DNA from 2 places in the Pseudarthrobacter sp. MDT3-1 genome. Region 2 is predicted to be linked to the other one. Evidence: riboswitches for the same ligand, from Rfam matches in the RefSeq annotation. Region 2 holds a riboswitch; the other holds the start of a gene.
What was found. Region 2 has a riboswitch for S-adenosylmethionine ahead of ACX80X_RS04790 (DUF1737 domain-containing protein). Riboswitches for the same ligand answer to the same signal wherever they lie in the genome.
Positions count from the first base shown of each region.

Region 1: another riboswitch for S-adenosylmethionine. It lies ahead of metX (homoserine O-acetyltransferase MetX); the one in region 2 lies ahead of ACX80X_RS04790 (DUF1737 domain-containing protein).

Region 1 is NZ_JBTNDX010000001.1:156,632-164,009, forward strand. Features, by position in the region: gene ACX80X_RS00775 (SGNH/GDSL hydrolase family protein) at 1-141, shown strand, start outside; gene ACX80X_RS00780 (winged helix DNA-binding domain-containing protein) at 201-1,409, shown strand; gene ACX80X_RS00785 (hypothetical protein) at 1,423-1,953, shown strand; gene metX (homoserine O-acetyltransferase MetX) at 2,051-3,166, opposite strand; SAM riboswitch class IV at 3,179-3,293, opposite strand; gene ACX80X_RS00795 (VOC family protein) at 3,502-4,140, shown strand; gene ACX80X_RS00800 (CPBP family intramembrane glutamic endopeptidase) at 4,244-5,023, opposite strand; gene ACX80X_RS00805 (histidine phosphatase family protein) at 5,168-5,848, shown strand; gene ACX80X_RS00810 (DeoR/GlpR family DNA-binding transcription regulator) at 5,866-6,654, opposite strand; gene hutI (imidazolonepropionase) at 6,751-7,378, opposite strand, start outside.
Region 2 is NZ_JBTNDX010000004.1:176,253-183,630, reverse strand. Features, by position in the region: gene ACX80X_RS04825 (glutamate--cysteine ligase 2) at 1-961, shown strand, start outside; gene ACX80X_RS04820 (LysE/ArgO family amino acid transporter) at 1,057-1,680, opposite strand; gene ACX80X_RS04815 (LysR family transcriptional regulator ArgP) at 1,750-2,664, shown strand; gene ACX80X_RS04810 (DUF1905 domain-containing protein) at 2,749-3,090, shown strand; gene ACX80X_RS04805 (methyltransferase family protein) at 3,002-3,412, opposite strand; gene ACX80X_RS04800 (O-succinylhomoserine sulfhydrylase) at 3,616-4,824, opposite strand; gene ACX80X_RS04795 (rhodanese-like domain-containing protein) at 4,821-5,234, opposite strand; gene ACX80X_RS04790 (DUF1737 domain-containing protein) at 5,231-5,512, opposite strand; SAM riboswitch class IV at 5,526-5,641, opposite strand; gene ACX80X_RS04785 (hypothetical protein) at 5,767-6,267, shown strand; gene ACX80X_RS04780 (acetyl-CoA C-acetyltransferase) at 6,276-7,378, opposite strand, start outside.

The sequences.
Region 1 (7,378 bases), on a different contig from region 2:
TGGGTGGTGCGGCGGCTGCGCCACCGCTCCTCCGGCGACGGAATCACCGCAAAACGCCCGACGCCGGGACCCGTGTTCGGCCCGGGCGTTCCGTTGGGTTCCGGCGAGGGGCCGCTGGGCACCATCGACGCCCGGCGCTAGCGGCGGCCCGGCGTGACCGGCGGCCCGGCGTGACCCCGGGACAGCTCCCCCGGACGGGCATGAATCCGGATGAGGTAGTGCGGCGGCGGCTTCACGCCCAACGGCTGCGCGGGCCCGGCCTGGGCGCCCCGGAGGACGCCGTCCGGCACTCGCTGGCTGTCCAGACGCAGGAGTTTCCTTACGCCCGCTGGAGCCTGGCGCAAAGGACCGGCAGTCTTGGACCTGCCGTTGGGGCCCCGTCTCACCGGGTTGCTGCCACCTCGACTTCGGTGGCCACAGCCGCGGAGGTGGAGGAGGCGGTGTCCGACGGGCGCATCCTGCGCACCCATATCCTGCGGCCCACCTGGCATTTTGTGCACCGCGAGGACCTTCGCTGGCTGACGGCCTTGTCCGCGCCGCGGCTTCACCAGGGCAACGCGGGCATGTCCCGGCAGACCGGGATTGATGCCGCCGCCGCTGACCGGAGCGGACAGGTCCTGGCCGAAGCCGTCCGGGGCGGCTCACACCTGACCCGCGAACAGCTGGCCTCGCGGCTGCAGGACGAAGGGTTCGCGGCCACCGGCTTCCAGCTGGCCTACCTGATCATGCACGCCGAGATCAGCGGAATCCTGACCAGCGGGTCGCCAGTGCGCAGCCGGGGCGGGTCCCTGAAGCAGACCTACGCCCTTTTTGACGAGCGTGTACCTGCCGGCCCGCCCGGGCCTCCCACCCGGGCCGAAGCGCTCAGCGAGCTCGTCCGGCGCTACTTCACCAGCCGCGGTCCGGCCACCGTCAAGGACTGCGCCGATTGGTCCGGGCTCACCATGGCCGACGTGCGCCTCGGCCTCCAACAGACCCTGGCGGCTGCTCCCGAAACGCTGGCAACGTTGGTGATTGACGGCGTCGAGCATTATTTCGACGCCGGCGCGGAGGGCGGTTCGGAGGCCGGCAACGCCACGGCCGCGGCAGGACCGCGGATCGACCTGATCCAGTGCTACGACGAATACGTGATGGGCTATTCAGCAACGCGGCACTATCTGGGCGGCAGCGCTCCGGCGTTCCCGGTCGCCGGGGATCCGATGCATGTGGTGCTGCTGGACGGGCGGATGGCCGGCTGCTGGCGGCACACCATGTTCTCCGGCCGCTGTGAGCTGGATATCCGGCTGTCCGCTGCCGCGGACCGGGCCACGGAAGATGCCGTGCAGGACGCCGTGGACCGGTACGGGGCCTTCCTGGGGATCCCGGCCGCGCGTGTGGGCTCCGGGGTTAAGCTGGAAGGACACATATGAGAGGCGCTACACCGTGAACAGCTTGTTTTTCTGGATCATCATTCTGTCGTTCGTGATACCGATGGCGATGCGGATGTACCGGAAATCCGTGAACAAACGGAACCAGGAGCAGAGCTTTTCCGGCCGCTACCCCGAGCAGTTTCCAGGCGGCGGGCAGTACCCGGGCAGCGATCAGTACCCGGGGCCGCAGAACAAGCAGCCCCGTGACGGCTACACGCAGCAGGATTACATGAGTGGCGGCTTCCGGCAGATCATGAGCCCGCAGCCCCTGCCGCCGAGCCAGCCGTTGCCGCCCATGCAGCCGATTCCTTCTGCGGATCAGCAGTTCCCGCCGTACGGCCAGCCGCAACCCAACGGCCAGCCGGTGCCGGAGCAGCGCGCGGAAGCACCGCAGCAGCCTGCCGCCCCCGGCATTCCCCTGCCGCCGTCGGGCCCGCAGGGATACCGTGCCCGCAAGCTGGCCGAACTCGACCAGCAGTACAGCAACGGCGAGCTGGCCATGGAGGACTACATGAAGCGCCGCTCCGACATCATGAACGGCTGATCGCTTAGTCAGCGCGAAAGGACACTTGAGGCCCTGATTCCAGGGCCTCAAGTGTCCTCTCGCGTTTAAGGGCAGGGGCTCAAGTGTCCCCTGGCGCTTAGATCAGGAACGTGTCTCGGAGCTGGACGCCGAGCTGGCCGATCTCGGTCAGGAAGCCGTCGTGGCCGATCGGGGCCTCAATAACGTGCACGTCCACGTCGCCGGGGAGCGCGTCAGCCAGTTCACGGGACTGGGACGGGAAGTACAGCCGGTCGCTGTCCACCGCAGCCACGAAGAACCTGGCAGTGGCCCGGCCCAAGGCCTCGTTCAGCGAGCCCCGCCCGCGGCAGACGTCGTGGCTCATCAGGGCGTCGGTGATGGCGATGTAGCTGTTGGCATCAAAGCGCCGCACCAGCTTTTTGCCCTGGTGGTCCAGGTAGCTTTCCACCTGGTAGCGGCCCCGCTCCCCCAGCGCTGCCGCCTGGAACGGCGATTCGGGGTGCTGGGCCGACCGGCCGAAGCGGCCATGGAATTCCTCGGCGGAGCGGTAGGTGATGTGCGCGATGCGCCGTGCCAGGGCCAGTCCGTCCTCCGGCAGCGGACCGCCGTAGTAGTCGCCGTTGTTAAAATTGCTGTCCTGGCGGATGGCGAGCGTCTGCGCCTGGGCGAATGCGATCTGTTCGGCGGTGCTGGCGGCACCGATCGAGATAACGGCGCACCGCTGAACCCGTTCCGGATAGGTGACCGCCCATTCCAGGGCCCGCGCGCCGCCCATGGAACCGCCCAGCACGGCGTACCAGCTCGGGATTCCCAGCTGGTCAGCCAGCCTGGCCTCGGCCGCGGTGGTGTCCCGCAGCGTTACCAACGGAAAGCGGGACCCCCACGGCTTGCCGTCCGGGGCATCCGAGGACGGCCCAGTGGAGCCGTAGCAGCCGCCCACGATGTTGATGGAGACCACAAAGAACCGGTCCGTGTCCACCGGCGCACCCGGCCCGGCCAGCTGTTCCCACCAGCCGGGCTCGTCGCTGTCGCCGCGCGTCACGTGTGTGCTTCCGGTCAGGGCGTGCTCAATCAGGACGGCGTTGGAGCCGTCCGCGTTGAGGGTTCCCCACGTTTCATAGCCGAGGGTGACTTCCGGGAGGTATCCGCCGGCTTCGAGCTCGAGTCCGCCAATACTGGCGTAACGGACCACACCGTTCCCGGGTTCTGCGGTACGGGAAATCGTAATCGTCATGGAAGGACCTTTTCTACGCGCTTGCCCACCGTCAATTGACCGGCAGGCCAGGTCCTCACCCGGGGCACCCCGCCGCAAAAGAGGGTTGCCGGCCAGCAAGCCGGGGCTGTCGCTGGCACTCATGACCTGCTTCGAGTGTACGAACAGCCCCGGTCTATTGCTAAGCGTGTGACTGGTTGTGACTTCGCGGGAGCCCTACTGCGGCTGGCCTGCCGCGTCTTTGTTGGGCTCCGCCGCACCCTTGGCCGCCCGGAAATGTCCACTCCTGACGCATCAGGATTCCGGTAAGGCTACCCTTAGCTGAGAGCCGGATCACAAAGTGCCAAGATGATGGCATGCGCATGGATCACGTCTCTTACGCCTGTGAACAAGATGGCCTCGTTGCCACCACCGAACGTATCTCGTCCGCCCTTGGCGTTGAAGCCGTGAAGGGTGGCGTGCACCCCCGGTTTGGAACCCGGAACATGATTATTCCCCTCGCGGGCCATAAATACCTGGAAGTCGTGGAGGTCCTGAACCACCCGGCATCGGACAAGGCTCCCTTCGGGCAGGCTGTCCGGGCCCGATCCGAAGCCGGCGGCGGCTGGATGGGCTGGTGCGTCGAAGTGGACGACCTCGCTCCGTTCGAAGACCGCCTGGGCCGTGCCGCCGTCAACGGCAACCGCAAGTTCCCGGACGGCCGCGAGCTGGTCTGGAAGCAGATCGGCATCCTGGGCCTGATCGCGGACCCTCAGGTCCCGTACATGCTCAAGTGGGAGGGTGACCCCGCCTTGCACCCGTCCAACGCCTATGAGAGCAACGTCAAGATGAGCTGCCTGACCATAGCCGGTTCCGCCGAACGCGTGACGGAATGGCTGGGCGAGCCCGTCGAGAAGCCGCTGGAGGATGTGGCCGTTGACTGGGTGGCTCCGCATGGAACCCCGGGCATCCTGTCAGTAACCTTCGAAACCGCTACCGGAGCAGTCACCATCTGATTGCACGTTCAATAGCTTCGGCCGCCATCAGCGGGTGCCAATGATGCCACCCACCGATGGCGGCCGAATCCTTTTAAGCTGGACCTGAGCCGGACAAACCCCCTTAGCCCAGGCCCACAGCCCTGCCAAAGAGGCTGAAGCCAACGAAGGCAACGATGTCCAGCAGCGCGTGTGCGATAACCAGCGGCATCACCCGTTTGGTCTTTGTGTAGAGCCAGGCGAAGACCACACCCATCACTGCGTTGCCGATGAACGGCCCGAAGCCTTGATAAAGGTGGTAGCTGCCGCGGAGCATCGAGCTAGTGAAGATGGCCAGGGGCATGCTCCAGCCGAACTTGCCGAAGCGGTCCAGGAGGTAACCCACCACAATGACTTCTTCCACGATGGCGTGCCGCAGCGCGGACAGGATCAGGACGGGAACCGTCCACCAGTATGAGTCGAGCGCGCTGGGGATGATGGCGGTGGTGATCCCCAGGGCACGTCCCGCTGCGTAGAGGCCCAGCGACGGGATCCCGATCAGCGCCGCGAGGCCAAAGCCCTGCAGCAGGTCACGGCCCGGCCGGGCGAAGTTGAACCCCAGCTTCCGGAAGGCGGACCAGCCTTGGGGGCTCACTCCGGCGCCGGATTGCCGCTGGTCCGTAAGGAAGTAGATGACCAGCAGCACGGGCACGAGGGCGAAAATGATGTCCAGCAGCTGGTAGGTGAGATCGAAGTATTCGCGGGGGCTCTGTGACCGGTTCAGCGTGGACGTGCCTTCGGCCAGCGGTGCACGCGTCATCTTGTCCAGCAGCTGCACCACCGAGTAGACGGCGGACTGCCCCAGGGACAGACCCAGCACAATCCAGACTTCAATCCGCAGCCGACGGCGGGAGGGAACCAACATGGTTCCATCTTGCCTTTAGTTTCTGGTTCTTCGCTGATTCGGGGGTGGCCAGCTCGCCGGGGCTGACCAAAGTGAGAGAGCGTCCGCCGAAAACGCACCAAAAGTGAGAGAGCATCCTCGGGGCGGCACCTATGCTTGGGGCTTATGAGCGCGCCAGGGAAAATCTTCATGATCCGGCACGGCCAGTCCGCGGCCAATGTCGATACGTCCATCTACAACAGGGTCCCGGACTACCGGATTCCGTTGACTCCCCTGGGCCTGGCGCAGGCCACGGCGGCCGGCGAACGGATCCGCCGCGAGCTGGACGGCCGCCAGGTCTGCGTTTATGTATCGCCGTACCTGCGGGCGCACCAGACCCTGGAGGCACTCAACCTTGGCAGCCTCACGGAACGGGTGATCGAAGAGCCACGCCTCCGTGAGCAGGACTGGGCCAATTTTCAGATCACCGGCGATATCGAGGACCAGAAGGAACTCCGCAACGCCTACGGCCATTTCTTCTACCGGTTCCGGGAAGGCGAATCCGGCTCCGACGTCTACGACCGGATCTCGTCGTTCATGGAGACGCTGTATCGCCACTGGTCTAAGCCGGACTACGCCCCCAACACCTTGCTGGTGACCCACGGGCTCACCATGCGGCTGTTCTGCATGCGCTGGTTCCACTGGTCGGTGGAGTATTTCGAATCACTCAACAACCCGGACAATGCCGCGGTGCGGACCCTTCTGCGCACCGACCTGGGCAAGTACGAACTCGATATTCCGTTCAGCCAGTGGGTGGACCGCCGGGTGGACGAGACCGTCCTGGATGCGCCGCCGATGATCTTTTAGGGGTTGTTGCTGGTCACTTAGTGCGGAGCCACGATCACTTCGGTGCCGTTGGCTTCGAACGCTGCCTTGTCCTCCGCGGAGATACCGGAGTCGGTGATCAGGCGGTTGAACGCGTAGCCGTCCATGGTGGCGAAGGCTCTGACGCCAACTTTGGAGGAGTCGGCCAGGACATAGGAAACCCGGGCCCGGCTGGCCAGCAGGGCATTCACTGACGCTTCACCCTCCCCCGTGTTGGTGGGGCCTACCTCGGGGTCGATGCCATTGACGCCGATGAAGGCGATGTCCATGACCACCTTTTGCATGATGATGTCGGTGTACGGGCCCACCAGTTCGTAGGAGCGGGGGTTCAGGATGCCGCCGGTCACCATGACTTTGATGTTGGGGCGGACAGCCAACTGCGCAGCGATATTGATGGCGTTGGTAACCACCGTCAGGGTGGGCTGGTTGGCGGGAGCGTTGAGGTCCTCCCGCGTTGCCAGGATCTGCGCGAGGGCCGTGCTGGTGGTGCCGCCGCAAAGCCCGATCACCGCGCCGGGTGAAATGAGCGCCGAAGCCGCCTGGGCAATCTGTTCCTTGGCTTCGGCGTGGTCGTCACGGTTGTACCGGCCGGGGAGGTCGTACGCCAGGGCGCCGGTGGTGGCTCCGCCCCGGGTGCGGGTCAGCAGCCGTCGCTTGGCCAGGCTGTCCAGATCACGCCGTGCCGTGGCCGGCGATACACCCAGCGTGCCCACGATTTCTTCCACCTCCACCTGGCCGGTTTTGGCGAGGATATTGAGGATGGCCGTCAAGCGGTCAGTGCGGGTCATGGGGGCCTCTCAGCGATCAAACAGTCACCAGAATATGACGTTATCTGATCATAACAGTTCGTAACAATCATTTTGCGTCAACAAATCGGAGTCTGGCTACCGTGCCCGCGCACCGGCCCGCCACACACCGTACGTCAGCGGCATGCCCGGGCGGTAGGCGAGGTGCGTGGCGGAGGGGGCGTTGAGCATGTGCAGGTCTGCCCGGTGCCCGACGGCGAGCGAACCCACCGCCCGTACGCCGTCGGCGTCGTGCCCTGCCTCCCGGTGCAGCGCCAGCGCGCCTCCATAGGTTCCGGCACGCACCGCTTCGTGGACGCTCAGGCGCATCTGCAGGACGGCCGTAGCCACGTTGAACGCCATGGAGCTGGTGTAGGACGTACCCGGGTTGCAGTTGGAGGCCAGCGCCACCTGCACCCCGGCGTCCAACAGTTCGCGCCCCGGGGCCAGCGGCTGCCGGGTGGAAAGATCGCACGCGGGGAGGCAGGTTGCGACGGTGCCGCGGTCCCCCGTGCCTGTGTCCGGATTCCAGGCGGACCAGCTTTCCGCCAGCGCCGCCACATCACGGGCCGACAGGTAGTTCACGTGGTCCACGCTGGCTGCCCCGAGTTCCACCGCGAGCTGCACGCCGGGACCCTCGCCGAGCTGGTTGCCGTGGACGCGGATCCCCAGCCCGGCGGCCCGGCACGCCTCCAGCACACGGCGGGACTGCTCGACGTTGAAGGCT
Region 2 (7,378 bases):
GCTGCTGGCGGACCAGGCGGCCATCAAGAACGGTGCCAGGGTCGCTGCGCTGGCCACTTCTCCGTTTGGCCTTGCGAGCCACACCACTCCGGACGCCCGCTATGCCCGGATGCTGGAACGCTTCGGCCTGACCGCGCAGGAGCAGCTGACCTGCGGCTTCCACGTCCACACGTTCATCGAATCCAAGGACGAGGGCGTGGCAGTGCTGGACAGGATCCGGGACAAGCTGGCAGTGCTCACGGCAGTGAGCGCAAATTCGCCGTTCTGGAACGGGATGCCCACAGGGTTCGAGAGCTACCGAACCCAGGCCTGGAACCGCTGGCCTATGTCCGGCCCTTCGGCCATTTTCAGCACGTACTCCGCATATCGGAGGGTGGTCACGCGTCTGCTGGACAGTGGCGTGCTGCTGGATGAAGGCATGATCTACTTTGACGCCCGACTGTCCCGGAACCACCCCACGGTTGAGGTCCGGGTGGCCGACGTTTGCCTCCGCGCCGAGGACGCTGCCCTGATCGCGGTGCTGGTGCGGGCCTTGGTCGAATCGGCCAGCCGTGAATGGCGCGACGGCGTGGAGCCGGCGCCGGTGCCCACGGTGCTGCTGCGGATGGCGGCATGGCAGGCGAGCAGCAGTGGCCTGAACGGTGAGTTGCTGGATTTTGGCACGTTCAGGCCGGCGCCGGCCGTCGACGTGGTGCGATCCTTGGTGGACTATTTGGCTCCGGTCCTCGCCGAGCAGGACGAACTTTCCCTGGCCCGGCAGGGCATCGAGGACATCATTGCCCGCGGCACCGGCTCCACGGAACAGCGCAGGGTGCGGGACGCGGTGATGCAAGAATCGGCGCCCGACGACGGCGGGCTGGGGGCCGTGGTTGCCCACGCCGTGCGTGTCACGATGCGCGGCACTTCCGGGTTGCGTGAGGCGGACGAGGTCCCGGAGCTGCTGCGCGTGCGCCTGTCCTGAGTTCTCCCTGAAGCTTTGCGCGAACGGGCAGATATAGCCCTGCTCTTGCGCTGTGACGGGCCCACAGTGTCCGTTCGCGCCAAGAAACGACGACGTCATGCACCGACAGCCAGGCGCACACCCAGCGTGAGCATGACCGCAGCGACGAGTCCGTCCAGGATGCGCCACGAGGAGGGCCGCGCGAAGAACGGCCGGAGGACCCTGGCACCGAACCCGAGCGCACTGAACCAGGCGATGCTGGCGGCGATGGCTCCGCCCCCGAACCACCAACGCAAATCCTGTGCCTGCTGGTTGGCCACCGATCCGAGCAGCAGCACAGTGTCCAGGTAGACATGCGGGTTGAGCCACGTCAGGGCCAGTACCGTGCTGATGGCGGCGCCGAGGCCGACGGCGGGCTGCCGCCCCGACGCCGTTAGTGCTCCAGGACGAACCGCCCGGCGCGCCGCCATAGCGCCGTAGCCCACCAGGAAGGCGGCGCCGGCAAATCTGACCACGTCTACGATCACGGGACTCGACTGGAGCAGCGCCCCCACTCCGGCGATGCCCGCAGCGATGAGCAGCGCATCGGAGACGCTGCAGACCAGGACGACGGCGGCCACATGCTCGCCGCGGATGCCCTGCCGGAGGACAAAAGCGTTCTGGCTGCCGATGGCCACGATGAGGGCGAGGCCCGTGCCGAAGCCCAGCGCGGCGGGGCCTAGAAATGCAGTCAGATCCATATCCTCCAACGTACGGGCGGACATAGGATTACTCCAGCTAAATATTCTAAGCTCTATTAAGGAAAGCTAATGAAGATGTTCCAGTTCGAGCAGCTCCGGACCTTCGCGGCCGTCGTGGACGAGGGGACGCTCGAGGCGGCGGCCCGCAGCCTGTACGTCACGCCGTCGGCCATTTCCCAGCGTCTCAAGGCGATGGAGGACGCGGCCGGCCAGATCCTGTTGCAGCGCACCAACCCCGTCCGCCCCACAACAGCCGGAGAAGCCATCCTGCGGTTCGCCCGGCAGGTCCGGCAGCTCGAATGGGACGCCCAGCAGGAGCTCGGCGAGAGCAGGGACCGCCCGACGGCGCCCATTCCCTTGGTGGTGAACGCGGACTCACTCTCCACCTGGTTCATGCCTGCGCTGGCAAATCTTCCGCCGGACCTCGGCGCTTGCTTCGAACTGCGCAGGGAGGACGAGCAGCATTCCACCCAGCTCCTGCGGACCGGATCGGTGATGGCCGCGGTTACCGCAACGCCGGAACCGGTCCAGGGCTGCAGTGTGGAACCGCTGGGTTCCCTGCGGTACCGTGCGGTGGCAAGTCCCGGCTACCTCCGGCGCTGGTGGCCCGACGGGCCTGAACTTGTTGCAGGGAGCCAGGCCCCGGTGGTGGACTTTGACCGAAAGGATGACCTGCAGGACGGGTTCTTCCGCACGATGACCGGCGCGGAACTGACCGCGCCGCGGCACTATGTGCCGTCGTCGGCCGAGTTCGCCCAGGCCATCCGGCTGGGACTGGGATGGGGGCTGCTGCCGGAGCAACAGTGCCTGGCAGACCTCCGCAGCGGCGCCCTCGTGGAGCTGGCCTCCGCGAGCCCCGTTGACGTGTCCTTGTACTGGCAGCGCTGGAAAATCGACTCCCCGGTGCTCAACCAGCTGACCGCCGCCGTCCGGGAGACGGCCTCCCGGCAGCTGCGCCAGCCAGGCGGCCAGCCAGGCGCCTGAGCGGGCGTTCGCCTCACCCGCCGTTCGCGTGGCCGGGCCCCCACAGGGGATGCGTCCGGCAACGCGGCATGCCATACTCAGGCCGTGACGTCGTTGTACTCATTCCGGGCCGAACTGTGGCGCTATCCCGACGAATCCGGCTGGCACTTTCTGACCCTCCCGGTGGAGGTCGCCGACGACCTCCGGGAGGAGGCAGCGGTGTTCCGGAAGGGCTTCGGCTCGGTCAGAGTCACGGCGGAAATCTCCGGCTGCACCTGGCAGACCTCGGTCTTTCCGGACAGCAAAAGCCGCTCCTACCTGTTGCCCGTCAAGAAGGCTGTCCGGGACGCGGCGGGCATCAGCGACGGGGATGAAGTGGCCGTCCGGCTCGCCATCCACGGCGAAGACGAGGCACGTACCGGGGAACAGACAAGCGGTACTGGCTGAACTCCACCGGAAACGACGCCGCCAGGATCGCCTCTTCTCCAAGCACCCCGCGGTGCACTGCGACGGAAGCCACCGGGAGGGCCGCCACCATCCAGAGATCATCGCGCAGCAGCCCAATTCCCAGGTGCGCCAGGGCCCAGCCCACGTACATCGGGTTCCGCGAGTGCGCATACGGCCCGGCGGTTAGCAACGCATCGGGCCGGGACAACCGGGTGTTCCGGGCAGCCAGCAACGCCCAGCTGACGATTGCGCCACCCGCCGCCAACGATGCAGCGCCGATGGTCCGTACCAGAAAGTGTGGCCCGCCGAGCCGGAGCGGCATCAAACGCTGAAGGACCACGCCGACGGCGATTCCCGCCAGGTTCTGCTCGGGCAGCGGGATGTTGGAAAGCAGCCGGCCCCAGTCCCGGTGTGCGTTCATACGTCACGGCCTCCCGGCGCGAAGGGACAGTTGAGGCCCCGAAAGACGCAAGAAACAGGGCCTCAACTGTTCCTTCGCGCCAATCAGAACCAGGCCAACCAGACCTAGATGTGCTTCAGGGCCTGCTCCAGGTCGCCGATGAGGTCGTCCACGTCCTCCAGGCCCACGGACAGCCGCACCACGCCATCGCTGAGCCCGATCGCGGCGCGGCCCTCGGGGCCCATGGCGCGGTGCGTCGTGGTGGCCGGATGGGTGATGAGGGACTTCGCGTCGCCCAGGTTGTTGGAGATGTCGATGATCCGCAAGGCGTCCAGCAGCGCAAAGGCGGCTTCCTTGCCGGAGCGGCCACCCGTCGTCGCAAGTTCCAACGTGAGGACGGTGCCGCCGGCCTTCATCTGCTTGGCGGCGAGCTCGTACTGCGGGTGAGATTTCAGCAGCGGGTACTTGACCCAGCTGACGGCCGGCTGCTGTTCGAGCCATTCGGCCAGCCGCAGCGCGGACGCGGAGGAGTGGTTCACGCGCAGCGCCATCGTTTCGAGGCCCTTGGTGAGCACCCAGGCGTTGAACGCGGAGAGGGCCGGGCCGGTGTGCCGCATGAGCTGCTTGACCGGGCCGTCGATGAACTCCTTGGTGCCCAGGATGGCGCCGCCCAGGACACGTCCCTGGCCGTCGATGTGCTTTGTGCCGGAGTACACAATCACGTCCGCACCCAGCTGGCCGCAGCGCTGCAGCAGGGGAGTGGCAAAGACATTGTCGACGACGACGGTGGCCCCGGCGGCGTGTGCCAGCTCGCTGACCGCGGCGATGTCCACGATTTCCTGCATCGGGTTGGAGGGCGACTCGAAGAACACGGCCGTGGTGGGCTCCGACAGCGCGACGCGCCATTGCTCAAGATCCGGGCCGTCAACAAACACGGTTTCCACGCCCCAGCGCGGCAGGATCTCGTTCAGGATCACAAAGCAGGACCCGAACAGGGAGCGCGCGGCAACCACGCGGTCCCCGGCCGCCAACAGGGCGCCCAGGGCTGTGAACACCGCTGACATGCCCGACGCCGTCGCAAAGCACGCTTCGGTGCCTTCGAGCAGGCGGAGGCGTTCCTGGAATGTGGCTACGGACGGGTTGCCGTACCGGGAGTAGACGAAGCGTTCGTCCTCGCCGGTGAAGGCGCGCTCGGCGGCGGCAGCGGACTCGTAGACGAAGCCCGAGTTCAGGAAGACCGGCTCGGTGGTCTCCTGGAAGTTGGTGCGGTCCAGCCCGCCGCGCACCGCCTGCGTCTCGGCGCTCCAGCTGGCGGCGTCTGGGTTGAAGGTCACTTGGCTATTCCCAGATTGGTGGGCAGGCCGCGGTTCTTCCAGCCGTTGACGGTGCGCTCGCCGTAGCGGTCCGGCTCGCCCTCGAAACCCTCCAGGACGTTGTAGGAGGTGAAACCGGCCTGCGTCGCGGCGATGGCGGCGGCGATGGAGCGCTGGCCCGAGCGGCAGAGGAACACCAGTTCAGTGCCGTCGTCCACCGGGGCCTGCTGCGTCAGGTCGGTGATGAAATCCCGGTTCGGGATGCCACCCGGGAACGTCCACGGGATGAACAGGGGATCGTTGTCCGTGGCCTTCGTGTCCGGGATGCCGATGTGGGCCCATTCACCTTCGGTCCGGACATCCACCAGAATGGCGCCCTGTTCGAGTTTGGCCCAGGCCTGCTGCGGGGTGAGGTCTCCGGCGTAGCTCATGCGTGGCCCTCGCCGTCGAAATCGAGGTCATCCACGGCGGAGGCGACGGCGGCATCAGCGGTGGCGATGGCCGACGGGAGGATGAGTGCCTGCGCAACAATCACAACGCCGCCGTTGGACGTCGCGGCCGGGCTGCCGTGCAGGACATACCCTTCGGCCAGGGCAGTGGAAATCCGTTCACAGAAAGACCTGTCATCCGGCCCGGTGACAAGCCGGTACGACAGTTTCTCTTCGGGGGCGGGGGCGGGGGCGGGGGCAGGGGCGGGTGCGTCAGACACGACGGAACTCCTTCTTTCACGCTTGCAGCTCGAATGGGTCGATATGCCGAGTATTCACCTGAGGCACCCCGCCGCGAAAGGGAGGGTTGCCGACCGGCCAGTCAGGGCTTGGCGCCGGTTCTCATTACTCCCCAAAAACGTAACATCCGGCCCGCCCGGCCGCACCGCCGCCGACGTCATGTTCCGTAACCATCGCGTGCTTCCGTGACCCCGCCGTGCTTCCGTAACGCCGGCGCCGACGGGACAATCGGGTCATGGGGAACATTCGAGGGCGTTCTTTGACGGGCGCCTGGGCGCGCGTTTTGGCCGTGACGCTGTGCGCCGTGCCGGTGCTGGTGGGGGTGACAAGCTGCCGGAGCATTTTCGCGCCGGCGCCCTGCATGCCGCCGGAGTTTTCCGTCTCGCCTGCCGCCGCCAAACCCGGCGACCAGATCACCGTCAGCGCCCCGGATACCACTTGCGATGCCCGCTACGGCACCGACGCGCAGGTCCAGGTGACGGTCAAGGATGCGACCGGCACCGCGGTGCTGGAAGAGCTCGCTCCCATGTCCGACGACGGCGGCTTCACTTTCGTGTTCACCGTCCCGGCTGGCGTGGCTCCCGGGAAGGCCGGGGTCACCGCTTACCCGTACAACCTGGACTGGTGCGACGACACAGGGGTGAACAACCGGGCGGCTCAGGGGCCGGCGGAACTTGTCCGGGTTTCGTGCGCGGAACGCCTGGTGCCGCTGGTGATCCTTGGACCCGGAGCCTGACCCTGGCGTCAGGCTTTGAGGATCAGGGCGTCGCCCTGGCCGCCGCCGCCGCACAACGCAACCACGCCTGTCCCGCCGCCGCGCCGGTTCAGCGCGAGTGCCTGATGCAGGACCAGGCGGGCCCCCGAGGCGCCCACCGGGTGGCCCAGGGCGATGGCGCCGCCGTCGGTGTTGATCCTGTCCGCGTCGATCCCCAGGTCCGTGGCGGACTGCAGCACCACTGAGGCGAAGGCTTCGTTGATCTCAATGAGGTCCACGTCGTCAATGGTCATCCCTTCGAGTTTCAGCGCCCGCTCAATGGCGCGGGACGGCTGGGAATGCAAGGATCCATCCGGTCCGGCGGTCTGGCCGTGGCTGCCGATTTCCGCGATCCAGCTCAGGCCGGCCGCTTCCGCTGCTGCCTTGCTGGCCACTACCACTGCGGCGGCGCCGTCTGACAGCGGGGAGGCAGAACCGGCGGTGATGGTGGCCGCCGGATCCTTGGAGAAGGCGGGCTTCAGTGCCGCCAGCGTCTCGATGGTGGTGCCGGCGCGGATGCCTTCGTCGGCATCAATCACGACGGCGGGTCCCCGGCGCTGCGGGACCTCCACCGGAGCGATCTCCTCAGCCAGGATGCCGGCCGCCCGGGCGGCCTCCGCCCGCTGGTGCGAAAGGGCGGCGACGGCGTCCTGGTCCTCGCGGCTGATGCCCAGGCGGGCGTTCCCGGCGTCCGTGGCGGAGCCCATCAGTTCGCCTGAGACGGGGTCCTGCAGGCCGTCAAAGTTCAGTGAATCCAGCAGCGGCGCATCGCCGATGGCCACGCCGCCGCGGAGCCGGGGCAGCAGGTGCGGGGCGTTGGTCATGGATTCCTGGCCCGCCGCCACGATGAAATCAGCCTCGCCGGCGCGGATCATCCGGGCGGCATCGATCACCGCGGTGAGGCCGGACAGGCACAGTTTGTTGATGGTTACGGTGGGCACGTCCCAGCCGATGCCCGCGGCGAGGCTGGCCTGCCGGGCGGGTCCCTGGCCAGCGCCCGCCTGGATAACCTGGCCTACGATGACGGCCTGGATCTGTTCCGGCGCCACCCCGGACCGTTCCAGAGCGTTCCGGATGGCGTGGGCACCCAGTT